Regions from separate parts of the Streptomyces sp. RGM 3693 genome, predicted to be linked through region 2. Evidence: riboswitches for the same ligand, from Rfam matches in the RefSeq annotation. Region 2 holds a riboswitch; each other region holds the start of a gene.
What was found. Region 2 has a riboswitch for cyclic di-AMP ahead of ACO0M4_RS22585 (transglycosylase family protein). Riboswitches for the same ligand answer to the same signal wherever they lie in the genome.
Positions count from the first base shown of each region.

Region 1: it holds a riboswitch for cyclic di-AMP, as region 2 does, so the genes downstream of both, ACO0M4_RS20300 (peptidoglycan DD-metalloendopeptidase family protein) here and ACO0M4_RS22585 (transglycosylase family protein) in region 2, are expected to answer to the same signal.
Region 3: it holds a riboswitch for cyclic di-AMP, as region 2 does, so the genes downstream of both, ACO0M4_RS04985 (M23 family metallopeptidase) here and ACO0M4_RS22585 (transglycosylase family protein) in region 2, are expected to answer to the same signal.

Region 1 is NZ_JBMPPQ010000002.1:667,044-671,494, forward strand. It holds gene ACO0M4_RS20295 (DUF2332 domain-containing protein) at 1-895, opposite strand, end outside; cyclic di-AMP (ydaO/yuaA leader) riboswitch at 1,331-1,477, shown strand; gene ACO0M4_RS20300 (peptidoglycan DD-metalloendopeptidase family protein) at 1,762-3,096, shown strand; gene ACO0M4_RS20305 (aldo/keto reductase) at 3,199-4,164, shown strand; gene ACO0M4_RS20310 (hypothetical protein) at 4,252-4,451, opposite strand, start outside.
Region 2 is NZ_JBMPPQ010000002.1:1,163,643-1,168,093, forward strand. It holds gene ACO0M4_RS22575 (cytochrome P450 family protein) at 1-517, shown strand, start outside; gene ACO0M4_RS22580 (transglycosylase family protein) at 772-1,845, shown strand; cyclic di-AMP (ydaO/yuaA leader) riboswitch at 2,106-2,275, shown strand; gene ACO0M4_RS22585 (transglycosylase family protein) at 2,283-2,963, shown strand; gene eno (phosphopyruvate hydratase) at 3,275-4,451, shown strand, end outside.
Region 3 is NZ_JBMPPQ010000001.1:1,179,994-1,184,444, forward strand. It holds gene ACO0M4_RS04975 (M16 family metallopeptidase) at 1-1,006, shown strand, start outside; gene ACO0M4_RS04980 (M16 family metallopeptidase) at 1,045-2,427, shown strand; cyclic di-AMP (ydaO/yuaA leader) riboswitch at 2,737-2,893, shown strand; gene ACO0M4_RS04985 (M23 family metallopeptidase) at 2,906-3,685, shown strand; gene ACO0M4_RS04990 (GntR family transcriptional regulator) at 3,970-4,451, shown strand, end outside.

The sequences.
Region 1 (4,451 bases), 500 kb from region 2:
GCGGTGCCTGGGCGGCCAGCGCCGGCAGCTCGTCGATCAGGTCACCGCGCACCAGAGTGGGGCGGGGCGACGTCGACACCGCCTCGACGGCCGCCGAGAGCCGCGCCGTACGGGCCTCGTCACCGGGCCATACGAGGGCGCGCAGCCAGCGGAGGTCGTCCGGTTCTCCGACCGGGTCGAGCGGATCCAGGTCGATGCCGCCGCGCCAGACGATCTCGGGCAGCTCGCCGGGCAGCACCGCCGGGCCGTCGTCGCCCCCGGGTGCGACCCCGCTGGTGCGGCAGGTGAAGGTGACCGGGCCGTCCGGGGCACCGCCCTCGACGGGCGCACCGTGGCTCCCATGGCTCCCGTGGCTCCCGTGGCTCCCGTGGCTCCCGTGGTCCCCGTGGCTCGCGTGGTGGCCCTCCTGGACGTACCGGTAGCGGTACCGGTCCGGGTGCAGGCACAGCCCCGCCGACGCCCCGACCTCCAGGAGGGCCAGCGGCTGCGGCAGAGGGGCCAGCAGCGGCAGCAAGGTGGCGCAGCGGGCCGGTTCATTGGTCTGGGTGGAGCGTCGCATGATCACCGCGCGGACCTCGTCCCAGTGCCGGACCGTCCACTCGCGCCAACGCCCGTACGCCGCCTCACCGCGCGGGCCCAACTCCGCGTGCGGACCGTCGAGGTAGCGCACCGCGGCGAGCAGCAGGTTCGGCTGCTGCTTGTTGCCGGCCGGCAGCGAACCCGCCAGCAGTTCGCAGAACTCGTCGTCCTGGCTGATCCGGGCGGACAGTTCCTCGTGCGCGTCGGACTGTCCCCGCGCCTGTTGCCAGGAGAACTCCCGGTACCGATCCGCCACTTCCCGTGGGTTGTTGACGGTGTTCCCGGCGTTTCCGGTGTTCGCGACGTTGACGACCATGAGGCGACGTTATCCTCCTCACGTTCTGTAACTGCGGGGCGTCCCTCCGCATAACGACTCACGCACAATCATCACGAGATCGTTTGACGGGACGGTGCCAACTCGCCCTGTTTGCGGCCGGGCTGGGGGTAAAAGTCCATGCCAGAGCTTCCTCGGGGGGCTTGCGGAACCCCCGTGGATTCGTGGGAACGCTTGGATTTCCCGCACCGTCTCTATTACTGTCCGATAACGGAGCGCGGTCGTCCCAGCCGTCGCCAGTGGCGGCACCGCGCGCCGACGCCGAATCCCGTACGCGCTGCTCCCGCACGTCCAGAACGACCCTTGAGCCACCCTCCCGAGCCGGCTGTTCGCGCGGCGCGACCGGTGTCCCCGATCCGTGTCCTCGACCCGAGTCGAGTCGCCCGGATCGACCGGTTCCGAGGGGCCTGTCGGATCCGCCTGGAATTGCTGGGAATTGAGTCGAGGGAACCGGGGAACCACCCTCTTGGGGTGAATCGGGCGCCTCTCGCCAGGGGGCGCTCGTAGGAGACCTTCCTGCTCCGAACCCGTCAGCTAACCCGGTAGGCGAGAAGGAAGGAAAGGAGTGCGCCCCCGTGGCGTCCAATAGGCCCGCCCCCCATGCTCCGTCCGCGTACGGCCTTGGTGGCCCCGCCGACTTCGGCGGCTCGGTCGGCTTCGGCGGCCCCGCCGGGCTCGGTGGTCCCACCGGCCTCGCTGTTCCCACCGCTGCCAGCGTTCCCACTGCTGTTAGTGATCCCATCGCTGCTGGTTCTCCCGCTGGTGTCGGTGCTCCCACTGCTCCCACTGCTCCCACTGGTGTCGGTGCTCCCGTTGACTCGGCTCAAGTCCAGCCGTCCTACGGGGAGTTGTTCGACCGGCGTCCGCACCAGGGCGCGTTCTCCCACGACCTGCTGGTCCCGGACCCGCTGCCCCAGGGGGCGCCGTCCCCGGGCGTGCCGTCCCCGGGCGTGCCGGTGGCGGGCTCGCTGCCCGGTGGGGAGCCGGCGCTCGGCCTCGAAGGCGAGGGCGTCGATGGTGAGGGCGCCGACGTGGAGGGGTCCCCGGTCGACGAGTTGGGTGTCGGCGACGGGGCGGCCCGCTCGGTCCGCGGCAAGCACCGGGTGGCCAAGCAGCGCGGCGGTGGTCTGGCGCGCGGCGGCACGGTGCTGGGCGTCGGCGTGATCGCGGCGGTCGGCGCGAGCGGGGTGGCCGCGGCCGAGGACCGGCCGCCGGTGCCGATATCGATGCCCGACCCCGGTGGGCTGGTCGATGACGCCGCCGGCGCGCACCAGGACGCCGCGTCCCGCCCCGGCACCAGCCCGTTGGCCGCCGGCGGCGGTGTCGCGCACGCCCCGACGGCCGCCGCCACGGCCGCCACTTCGGCGGTCTCCGCCCCCTCCAGCCCCTCCGCACCCCTCTCCCAGGCCGGTGCCGCCCCTGGTGACGGCGCGCAGGGCGCGGCCGAGGCGCTGCGCCACCGCATCCTCCAGCAGGCCGACGGCCGGCCGGGCGCCGCGGAGCAGACCGCCGTCCCCCAGGTGACCCACGACACGGGCGCCCAGCAGGGGACCGCGGAGCGGGCCGCGGCGGGCGAGGAGAAGCCGGCGACAGCGGCGGAAACGGCGACGGCGACGCAGCCGGCAGCCGGATCGGAAGCTGAATCGGAAGCCGGATCGGAAGCTGGATCGGCAGCCGAGCCTCAGGCAGGGGTGGAAGCCGCGCCCCAGGCGACGCCGGAAGCCGCGCCTCGCACGGCGCCGGAAGCCCGTCCGGCGCCGCAGGCCGACCGGCCCACCGACGCGGCGAAGCCCTTCGTCGCCCCAGTCTCCTCGTACACCCTCACCGCCGGCTTCGGGAAGGCCGGCGACCCCTGGGCCGCGGACCACACCGGCCAGGACTTCACGGCCCCAACGGGCACGCTGGTCATGGCAGTTCACGACGGGACCATCACCCAGGCGGGCTGGGCCGGCGGCTACGGCTACCGCATCGTCCTCACCCTCGACGACGGCACGGAGCTCTGGTTCTGCCACCTGTCCTCGATGGTCAAGACGACGGGCCGGGTCCACACGGGCGACGTCATCGGTCGCGTCGGCGCCACCGGGAGCGCCACCGCTCCGCACCTCCACCTGGAGGTTCGCCCGGGCGCCGGCGCGCCGACGGATCCGCTGCCCTGGCTGCGCGGCCACGGGGTCACCGTCTGATCGATCCGGCCGGCTGCCCACGCCCCGTGGGCAGCCGCCGGGGAGCGCCGCCGGTCTCGGCCGCGGGGAACAACTCCCGCTGTGCCAACGTTGTTACCGATCATGAACGTGACACACGCCCAGAGCTCAGCCCCCACTCCCAAGTCGCTCGGTTCGCTGTCCGTCTCCCCGCTCTGCCTCGGAGGCAACGTCTTCGGCTGGACCGCCGACGAGGCCGAATCCTTCGCCGTCCTCGACGCCTACGTGGCCGGCGGCGGAAACTTCATCGACACCGCCGACGCCTACTCCTACTGGGTGCCCGGCAACAAGGGCGGTGAGTCCGAAACCGTCATCGGCAACTGGCTGGCGGCCCGCGGCAACCGCGACGACGTCGTGATCGCCACCAAGGTCGGCGCCCAGCACGACCTCAAGGGCCTGTCCGCCGCCACCATCAAGACCGCCGTCGACCTCTCCCTGAGCCGCCTCCGTACGGACTACATCGACCTCTACTACACCCACTACGACGACGAATCGGTCGAGGTGAGCGAGTTCCTGACCGCCCTCGACGACCTCGTCCGGGCGGGTAAGGTCCGGGAGATCGCCGCGTCCAACATCTCCGCGCAGCGCCTACAGGAGTCGCTGGACTTCTCCGACCGCGAGGGCGTGGCCCGCTACGTCGCCGTCCAGCCGCACTACAACCTGGTCTCCCGCGACACCTACGAGGGCGAACTCGCCGACGTGGCCGCCCGCAACGGCATCGCCGCGGTCCCGTACTACGCCCTCGCCTCCGGCTTCCTGACCGGCAAGTACCGCCCGGGCGGCAGCATCGACAGCGCCCGCACCGGGAAGGCCGCCAAGTACCTGGAGACCGACCGCGGCCGCCGCGTCCTTCAGGCCCTCGACACCGTCGCCGCGGCCCACGACGCCGAGGTGTCCACCGTCGCCATCGCCTGGCTCGCCGCCCAGCCCACCGTGGCGGCCCCCATCGCCAGCGCCCGCACCCTGACCCAGCTCCCGGCCCTGCTGGCCGTCACCGAACTCGCCCTCACCGACGTCGAAGTGGCCCTCCTCACGGAGGCATCCGCCTGACGCAGCCCGGTGTGCGGGGGCCCTACGGTCCCCGCACACCGCAACGGTGTCAGGACACCCCTCGGCGGTCGGTCCGCCGGCCCGGCCTCACCCGCGCCGGTCCGCCACCGCCCACGAGGCCAGCGCGACCCCGCCCGCCACCGCGAACACCGAAGGCCACGCCCCGATCTTCTTGGCCAGCGGGTGCGACCCGGCGAACGCCGCCACATAGGCACCACTCAGCGCGGCAGCCGCCTTCGTGCCGGCCTTCTGCTGCCAGCCGCGAGCGGCCACCGCTCCGGCAGCCG
Region 2 (4,451 bases):
ATTCGAGACCACGGTCAACCTGATCGGCAACGGCACCTACGCGCTGCTCCGTCACCCCGCCCAGCGCGAACTCCTCCAGAAGTCGATCGCGGCCGGCGACACCGAACTGCTCGGCACCGCCGTCGAGGAACTGCTCCGCTACGACGGGCCCGTGGAGCTGGCTACCTGGCGGTACGCGACCCGGGAGCTGACGCTGGGCGGGCAGCGGATCGCCGCTGGGGACCCGGTCCTGGTGGTGCTGGCCGCCGCCGACCGCGATCCGGCGCGGTTCGACGAGCCGGACGTGCTCGACCTCACCCGGCGTGACAACCCGCACTTGGGATACGGGCACGGCATCCACTACTGCCTCGGCGCGCCGCTGGCCCGACTCGAAGGGCAGACCGCCCTGGCGACCCTGCTGACCCGACTCCCGGACCTCCGACTTGCGGCGGAACCGGACGATTTGCGCTGGCGCGGCGGGCTCATCATGCGCGGACTGCGCACCCTGCCGGTGGAGTTCACGCCCGAACCGTCCTGACCAGGGACCACTCCATAGTTGACGGTCAGTCAGCTATGTGACCATTGCGTGATCTCCGCTACACCGACTTGTGACTGCCCGTAACCCCGGCTACCTTTCCACCGACGATCGGGGCCGGCCCCGGGCTGCCGCCCGGTACCTCGCCGACACCGGTCCGACAACTCAACCGCCGCGCGAAAGGCAACCGCATGCGTTCCGGGAACGGCCGGCATCGTCGCCCCCGACAAGCACCGGCCATCTTTGTCACGGCAGGAGTGACCGGCGCGGGCCTGGCCCTGCCGCTGTTCACCGCGGGCGGCGCCCAGGCGGCCGACGCGCCGACCTGGGACCGCGTCGCGCAGTGCGAGAGCGGCGGGGTGTGGAGCTCCGCCACCGGCAACGGCTTCTACGGCGGCCTCCAGCTCACCCAGGAGATGTGGGACGACTACGGCGGCTCCGCCTACGCCTCCCGCCCCGACCTCGCCAGCCGCGCCCAGCAGATAGCCGTGGGCGAGGCGATCCTCGACGACCGCGGCCCGGACGCCTTCCCCAGCTGCGCGGTGCACGCCGGCCTGACCAAGGGCGGCCGCAAGCCCGCCGTCGACCCGGGCCCCACCAGCCGTCCGACGCCGCGCCCGTCCCACGGCCACACCGGCACCGGCGACCCCTCCGACTCCGACCCGACCGGGGACGCCTCCGGCTCGAAGGGGGACCAGGGCGAGGCCGGCCCGGCCACCAAGACCCCCGAGCCGTCCGGCAGTGATGCCGGCCGTGATTCCGGCGGCGATTCCGGCAGCGATTCCGGCGGTGGGTCCGGCGGCGACACCGGTACGGATGCCGGCACCGGCACCGGCTCTGGTTCCGACTCCGGCACCGACGCCCCGGACGCACCCCCGGCGACCCCGGGGCCGACGGACTCCCCGTCTGCGTCCCCCGCCCCGTCCGGCTCCGGAGCGCCCACCGGGTCCCCGTCCGGGACGCCGTCCACCTCCCCGTCCGACCCGGCTTCCCCGGCCCCGTCCGGCTCCACCGAGCCCGGTGACCCCGCCACGCCGCCCGCCACCGGCAAGCACCGCGGTGCGCCGGACGGTGGCGCGGACGCCGGGGACGACCGGGACGGCGGCAGCGGCCGGCACGCCTCCCGCGGCGGGGAGGCGCCCCGCACGCCCCCGGCGGACAGCGGCAGCTACCGCGTACGCCCGGGTGACAACCTGTCAGCGATCGCCGACAGTCATGACCTGCCGGGCGGCTGGCCTGCGCTCTACCACCGCAACCAGGACCTCATCGGCTCCGATGCGGACCTCATCCACCCCGGTCAGCTGCTCGATCTCGGGCGGACACAGGGGTAGTTACCGGCGGTTCGCTCGCTTTCGTAGCGTTTCGTAAAAGTGAGATATGGCTCTCGTTGCGGGGGATGGGGTGGATCCCGTCCCCCGTTTCCATACCGGGGTCGACCTGCGGAAATGCCCACCCTGATGATCAAAAACGGTCAACTTGGTTCAGAAGATGGGGTTTGAACACCAACAGGGTTACTGCTTACGGTCAGGACCGCTCGCCAAAGCGGGCCCTCCGATCGCACGCCGAGTCCTGCCGGCGGTCTGAGGACAACGACGCGCAAGCGCCGAAGGCAGGAGCGGGGGACCCAAGGTAAGTGCCGACCCCGCCCGTGAAAACGGGTCAGTCGGCTTGGGGTGAAGTCGCGTGTGCAGCACACGCGGCCGGGCAGCTCACACGGCCCGAACCCGACAGCTCACCTCGTAGGCGTCGGTGAGGAAACGAACGAACGATGCTGATCAACAAGGGCAAGCACCGCCGCAGCTCCAAGGCCGTCCGCGTCGCCACCCTGGCCGGTGTCGCCGGCGCAGCCGTCGCCGTCCCGCTGATGGGCGCCACCTCCGCTTCCGCCGCCTCCGTCGCCACCTGGGACAAGGTCGCCCAGTGCGAGTCCGGCGGCAACTGGTCGATCAACACCGGTAACGGCTACTACGGTGGCCTGCAGTTCTCGAACTCCAGCTGGGCCGCCGCCGGTGGCACCCAGTACGCGGCCCGCGCCGACCTGGCCACCAAGTCCCAGCAGATCGCCGCCGCCGAGAAGCTCCTCGCCCTCCAGGGCCCGGGTGCCTGGACCTGCGCCGGAGCCGGCAACCTGACCGCTGGTGGCCCGGCCGCCAACGTCGACACCTCCGGTGCCACCGTCAAGAAGAGCCAGGGCGCCTCCGAGGCCCGCAAGCAGACCCAGGGCACCACCAAGAAGTCCGCCCCGGTCCGCGAGAAGGTCGAGAAGGCCCAGCCGGCCCCGCAGCACTCGCACCGCTCCGGTGACACCTACACCGTCAAGTCCGGCGACACCCTCGCCAAGATCGCCAAGGCGCACGGCACCAACTGGAAGGCGCTCTACGCCGCCAACAAGTCCGTCGTCGGTGGCAACCCCAACCTCATCTTCCCGGGCCAGAAGCTCAGCATCTGAGCCGTCCCGGTTGCCCCAGAGAGCTGCCCCGCCGCGGCGCGTACCCCCGAGCGCGCCACGGCGGGGCTTCTCCGTTCCCCGGCCCGGATGCCGCGCCGCGGCCCGTCCACCTGCCCCGCGCCGCCCCGGCAGGCACACGCCCCTGACGTGCACCGTTTCCCGATGCCCCGGGCGGCCGGGCGCGGCGTTCCCCGCATAGCGAACATCGCGTGGAAACCTCCCGTGAACTGGGCTTTTGGGCAGCTTGTTGGGTAATTCCGTCCCACGGAGCGGGCCACAGGCGAGCGGATCCGCCCGGGGCCGTTAGGCTCATGCCGAGACCTCCAGACACCCATGAAGGAGACAACGTGCCGTCCATCGACGTCGTCGTAGCCCGCGAAATTCTCGACTCGCGAGGTAATCCCACGGTCGAGGTCGAGGTCGGCCTCGACGACGGCAGCACCGGCCGTGCCGCTGTTCCGTCCGGCGCCTCGACCGGCGCCTTCGAGGCCGTCGAGCTGCGGGACGGTGACCCCAACCGCTACCTCGGCAAGGGCGTGGAGAAGGCGGTCCTCGCCGTCATCGAGCAGATCGGCCCGGAGCTGGTCGGCTACGACGCGACCGAGCAGCGGTTGATCGACCAGGCGATGTTCGACCTGGACGCCACCGAGAACAAGGGCTCGCTGGGCGCCAACGCCATCCTCGGCGTCTCCCTCGCCGTCGCGCACGCCGCCTCCGAGGCCAGCGACCTGCCGCTGTTCCGCTACCTCGGTGGCCCGAACGCGCACGTCCTGCCCGTCCCGATGATGAACATCCTGAACGGCGGCTCGCACGCCGACTCCAACGTGGACATCCAGGAGTTCATGATCGCGCCGATCGGTGCGGAGTCCTTCTCCGAGGCGCTGCGCTGGGGCGCCGAGGTCTACCACACCCTCAAGAAGGTCCTGAAGGCCAAGGGCCTGGCCACCGGCCTCGGCGACGAGGGCGGCTTCGCCCCCAACCTGGGCTCCAACCGCGAGGCCCTCGACCTGATCCTTGAGGCCATCAAGGAAGCCGGCTACGCCCCCGGCCAGGACATCGCGCTCGCGCTGGACGTCGCCGCCTCCGAGTTCTACAAGGACGGCAAGTACCAGTTCGAGGGCAAGGAGCGCTCGGCCGCCGAGATGACCGAGTACTACGAGGAGCTGGTGGCGGCCTACCCGCTGGTCTCCATCGAGGACCCGCTGTTCGAGGACGACTGGGCCGGCTGGAAGGTCATCACCGACAAGCTCGGCGCCAAGGTGCAGCTGGTCGGCGACGACCTGTTCGTCACCAACCCCGAGCGCCTGGCCCGCGGCATCGAGGAGGGCTCCGCCAACGCCCTGCTGGTGAAGGTCAACCAGATCGGTTCGCTGACCGAGACCCTGGACGCCGTCGAGCTGGCCCAGCGCAACGGCTTCAAGTGCATGATGTCGCACCGATCCGGTGAGACCGAGGACGTCACCATCGCCGACCTCGCCGTCGCCACCA
Region 3 (4,451 bases), on a different contig from region 2:
CCTCTGGCTGGAGGCGGACCGGATGGGCTCGTTGCTGGTCGCACTCGACGAAGAATCCCTGGAGAACCAGCGCGACGTCGTCAAGAACGAGCGCCGCCAGCGCTACGACAACGTCCCCTACGGGACGGCCTTCGAGAAGCTGACGGCGATGGCGTACCCGGACGGCCACCCGTACCACCACACCCCCATCGGATCGATGGCCGACCTCGATGCCGCCTCCCTGGAGGACGCGCGGGCCTTCTTCCGCACCTACTACGCGCCCAACAACGCGGTCCTGTCCATCGTGGGCGACATCGACCCCGAGCAGACGCTGGCCTGGGTGGAGAAGTACTTCGGTTCGATCCCGTCGCACGACGGCAAGCAGCCGCCGCGCGACGGCAGCCTGCCCGAGACCATCGGTGAGCAGATCCGCACCGTCGTGGCGGAGGACGTCCCCTCCCGCGCCCTGATGGCCGCGTATCGCCTCCCGCACGACGGCACCCGTGAGGCGGACGCCGCCGACCTCGCGCTCACCATCCTGGGCGGCGGCGAGTCCTCCCGCCTGTACAACCGTCTGGTGCGGCGCGACCGCAGCGCCGTCGCCGCCGGCTTCGGCCTGCTGCGGCTGGCGGGCGCGCCCTCGTTGGGCTGGCTGGACGTGAAGGCATCCGGTGGCGCGGAGGTGCCCGCCATCGAGGCCGCCGTCGACGAGGAGCTGGCCCGCTTCGCCGAAGTGGGGCCGACGCCCGAGGAGATGGAGCGGGCCCAGGCCCAGCTGGAGCGCGAATGGCTGGACCGGCTCGCCACGGTCAGCGGCCGCGCCGACGAACTGTGCCGCTTCGCCGTCCTGTTCGGCGACCCGCAGCTCGCGCTGACCGCCGTCCAGCGTGTCCTGGAGATCACCCCGCTGGAGGTGCAGGCGGCCGCCAAGGCCCGGCTGCGCCCCGACAACCGCGCCGTGCTCGTCTACGAGCCCACCGCGCAGACCGACGCCGCCGGCACCGAGGAAGAGGAGGCGGCCAAGTGACCGACGCCACCACCCCCGCAGACGCCCCCGTGAGCACCATGGAGTTCCACCCGCAGCCGCGCGGCGGCGCCCCCAAGCCGTGGGCCTTCCCCGCGCCCGAGCGCAGCCAGCTGCCCAATGGGCTGACCCTCCTGACCAGCCACCGCCCCGGCCAGCAGGTCGTCGCCGTGGAGATCAACCTCGTCGCCCCTCTGGAGTCCGAGCCCGAGGGCCTCGACGGCGTCGCCACGATCATGGCCCGTGCCCTGTCCGAGGGCACTGACAAACACACCGCCGAGGAGTTCGCCGCCGAGCTGGAGCGCTGCGGCGCCACTCTGGACGCGCACGCCGACCACCCCGGCGTACGGGTCTCGCTGGAGGTCCCGGCCTCCCGGCTGCCGCGCGCCCTCGGTCTGCTCGCCGACGCGCTGCGCGCCCCCGCCTTCCCGGACAGTGAGGTCGAGCGACTGGTCCGCAACCGCCTCGACGAGATCCCGCACGAGTTGGCCAACCCGGCCCGGCGCGCCGCGATGGCGCTGTCCAAGGAGCTCTTCCCGGTCACCTCCCGGATGTCCCGGCCCCGGCAGGGCACCGAGGAGACCGTCGCGCGGATCGACGCGGCCGCCGTCCGCGCCTTCTACGACACGCACATCCGGCCTGCCACGGGCACCGCCGTCGTCGTCGGTGACTTCACCGGCGTCGACCTGGGCGCGGCGCTGGCCGACACCCTGGGCGCCTGGACGGGCTCCGTCGTCGAGCCGCCGAAGCCGTCCCCGGTCGTCGCCGACGACACCGGCCGTGTGGTGATCGTCGACCGTCCCGGCGCCGTCCAGACACAGCTGCTCATCGGCCGGATCGGCGCCGACCGGCACGACCAGGTGTGGCCCGCCCAGGTGCTCGGCACGTACTGCCTCGGCGGCACCCTCACGTCCCGTCTGGACCGGGTGCTGCGCGAGGAGAAGGGCTACACCTACGGGGTGCGCTCCTTCGGGCAGGTCCTGCGCTCGTCCGCGCCGTCCTCCCCGGAGGGGGCGACCGGCGCCGCCCTGCTCGCCATCAGCGGGTCGGTGGACACCGCGTCCACCGGGCCGGCCCTCCAGGACCTGTGGACGGTGCTGCGCACCCTGGCGGCAGAGGGGCTGACGGACGCCGAGCGCGACGTCGCGGTGCAGAACCTCGTCGGCGTCGCGCCGCTGAAGTACGAGACCGCCGCCGCCGTCGCCGGGACGCTGGCCGACCAGGTGGAGCAGCAGCTCCCGGACGACTACCAGGCGCAGTTGTATGTCCGGCTCGCGGAGACCGGCACGGTCGAGGCGACCGCGGCGGTCGTCAGCGCCTTCCCGGTGGACCGGTTGGTGACGGTCCTGGTGGGTGACGCGGCGCAGATCGCCGAGCCCGTCAAGGCGCTGGGCATCGGCGAGGTGACGGTCGTCAGCGGCTGACCCGTCCACGTGACGTCCAGTCACCCGACGGTTCGTCACTTATTGACGCGTGTCGACAAAGCGGCTCCCGTGGCGGTCACTTGCCACGGGAGCCGCTTTGCGTGCCCGTCCGGTCGGCTGCGTGCCGGGAGTGCGGGACTCCGTGGTGTCGCGTCCGGCGGGCGGCTGGTGCTGCCCGCCCGGTTGCGTCGGTTGCCCGATTCGCGTGTGGCGTACCGCACAAAAGTCCGGTTCTGTTTGCCGATTGAAAGTTGTCCCGTTTAGCGTCGGTCCGGCTGTTCGTCACAAGTCCGCCACAACAGTGGCACCGGACAGTCATCGCCGAGTCCCCGTACGGCGCGAGCCAGGGGAGCCGGGGACCCACCCGTCCCTTGGGGTGAATCGGACCCCTCTCCGGAGGAGTCCGTAGGAGACCTTCCTGCTCCGAACCCGTCAGCTAACCCGGTAGGCGAGAGGGAAGGAAAGGACCAGCCAGTACATGGCGTTCACCCGTGCCACCGGGAAGCACCGCCGTGCGAGCCGCACCGCTCGTACCACCCGTAACCTCGCCGGCATAGCCACCCTCGCGGCCTCTGGTGTCGTCGCCTCCGTGGCGTCGCCCGCGCTGGCCGCCACGGGCGAGTCGGCCCCCCACGACACCGGTCTCCAGCAGTCCGTCGTGATGGGTGACGAGCTCGCCGTCCGGATCGAGGCCCAGGCCGACGCGCAGCAGGCGGCCGCCGAGGCCACCGCGGCCCGGGCGAAGGCCGAGGCCGAGGCCGTCCGGCTGGCCGAGGTGGCGAAGAAGAGGGCCGACGAGGAACGCGCGGCCAAGGTGCGCGCCGCCCGCGAGGCCGAGCGCAAGCGCCTCAACACCTTCGTCGCGCCCGTGACCGGTTCCTACGTCTCCACCGGGTACAAGGCGTCCAGCGGCCTGTGGTCCTCGGGCAGCCACACCGGTATCGACTTCCACGCCGCCTCCGGTACGCCCGTCCACGCCGTGGGCTCGGGCACCGTCGTCGAGGCCGGCTGGGGCGGTGCGTACGGCAACAACATCGTGATCCGGATGAACGACGGTACGTACACCCAATACGGTCACCTTTCGTCTTTCGGGGTGACGGTCGGCCAGACGGTCACCCCGGGCCAGCAGATCGCCCTCTCGGGCAACACCGGCAACACCACGGGACCGCACCTCCACTTCGAGGCCCGGACGGGCCCCGACTACGGCTCGGACATCGACCCGGTCGCTTACCTCCGCGCGCACGGCGTCACCGTCTGACCTGACCGCGATCTCTCCGCCGCAGTACCGTCCCCCGGAACCCCGGCCCGCCACCCCTGGCGCGCCGGGGTTCTGCTGTCCCTATAGGGCCGCCGGTGTCTTCCCGAGGGCATCGGCTTCTCCCCAAGGCCATCGGCGTACCGCCCCACGGTTCCCCTGCCCACCGGCCGAAAAGCGCCGATGAATTCACGACGTCCCGAGGGAAAGTCCGTCCCGGTCGAATAGAGTCGGGGAAAGTCGCCGAGCGGCGACGTTTTCCGGGGATTACGGCGGAGGCACGGACGATGCGAGGTCACATTTCCGCGCACGCGGTGTGTACAGCGATTCGCGACGATATTGTGTCGGGTGTGCTCACGCCGGGAAGCCGGCTGATCGAGGACATTCTCGCCGCGCGGTACGGCGTCTCCCGGGTCCCGGTGCGGGAAGCGCTGCGCACCCTCCAGTCCGAGGGATTCGTGACCACCCGGCACCACGCGGGCGCCTGCGTCGCCGAACTCACCGAACAGGAGGCCGCCGACCTCCTCGACGTCCGCGCCCTCCTGGAGCCGCTGGGCGCCGCCCGTGCGGCCGCCCGCCGCAGCTCCGCCCACCTGAAGGTGTTGCGCGGCCTGGTGCGGCTCGGCCGGGAACGGGCCCGCCACGGCCACCCCGCGGACCTGCGTCAACTGGATGCCTGGTTCCACGAAACGCTCGCCCAGGCGACCGGCAGCCCCAGCCTCACGGCGCTCCTCACCCAGCTGCGGCGCAAGATCGAGTGGGTGTACGT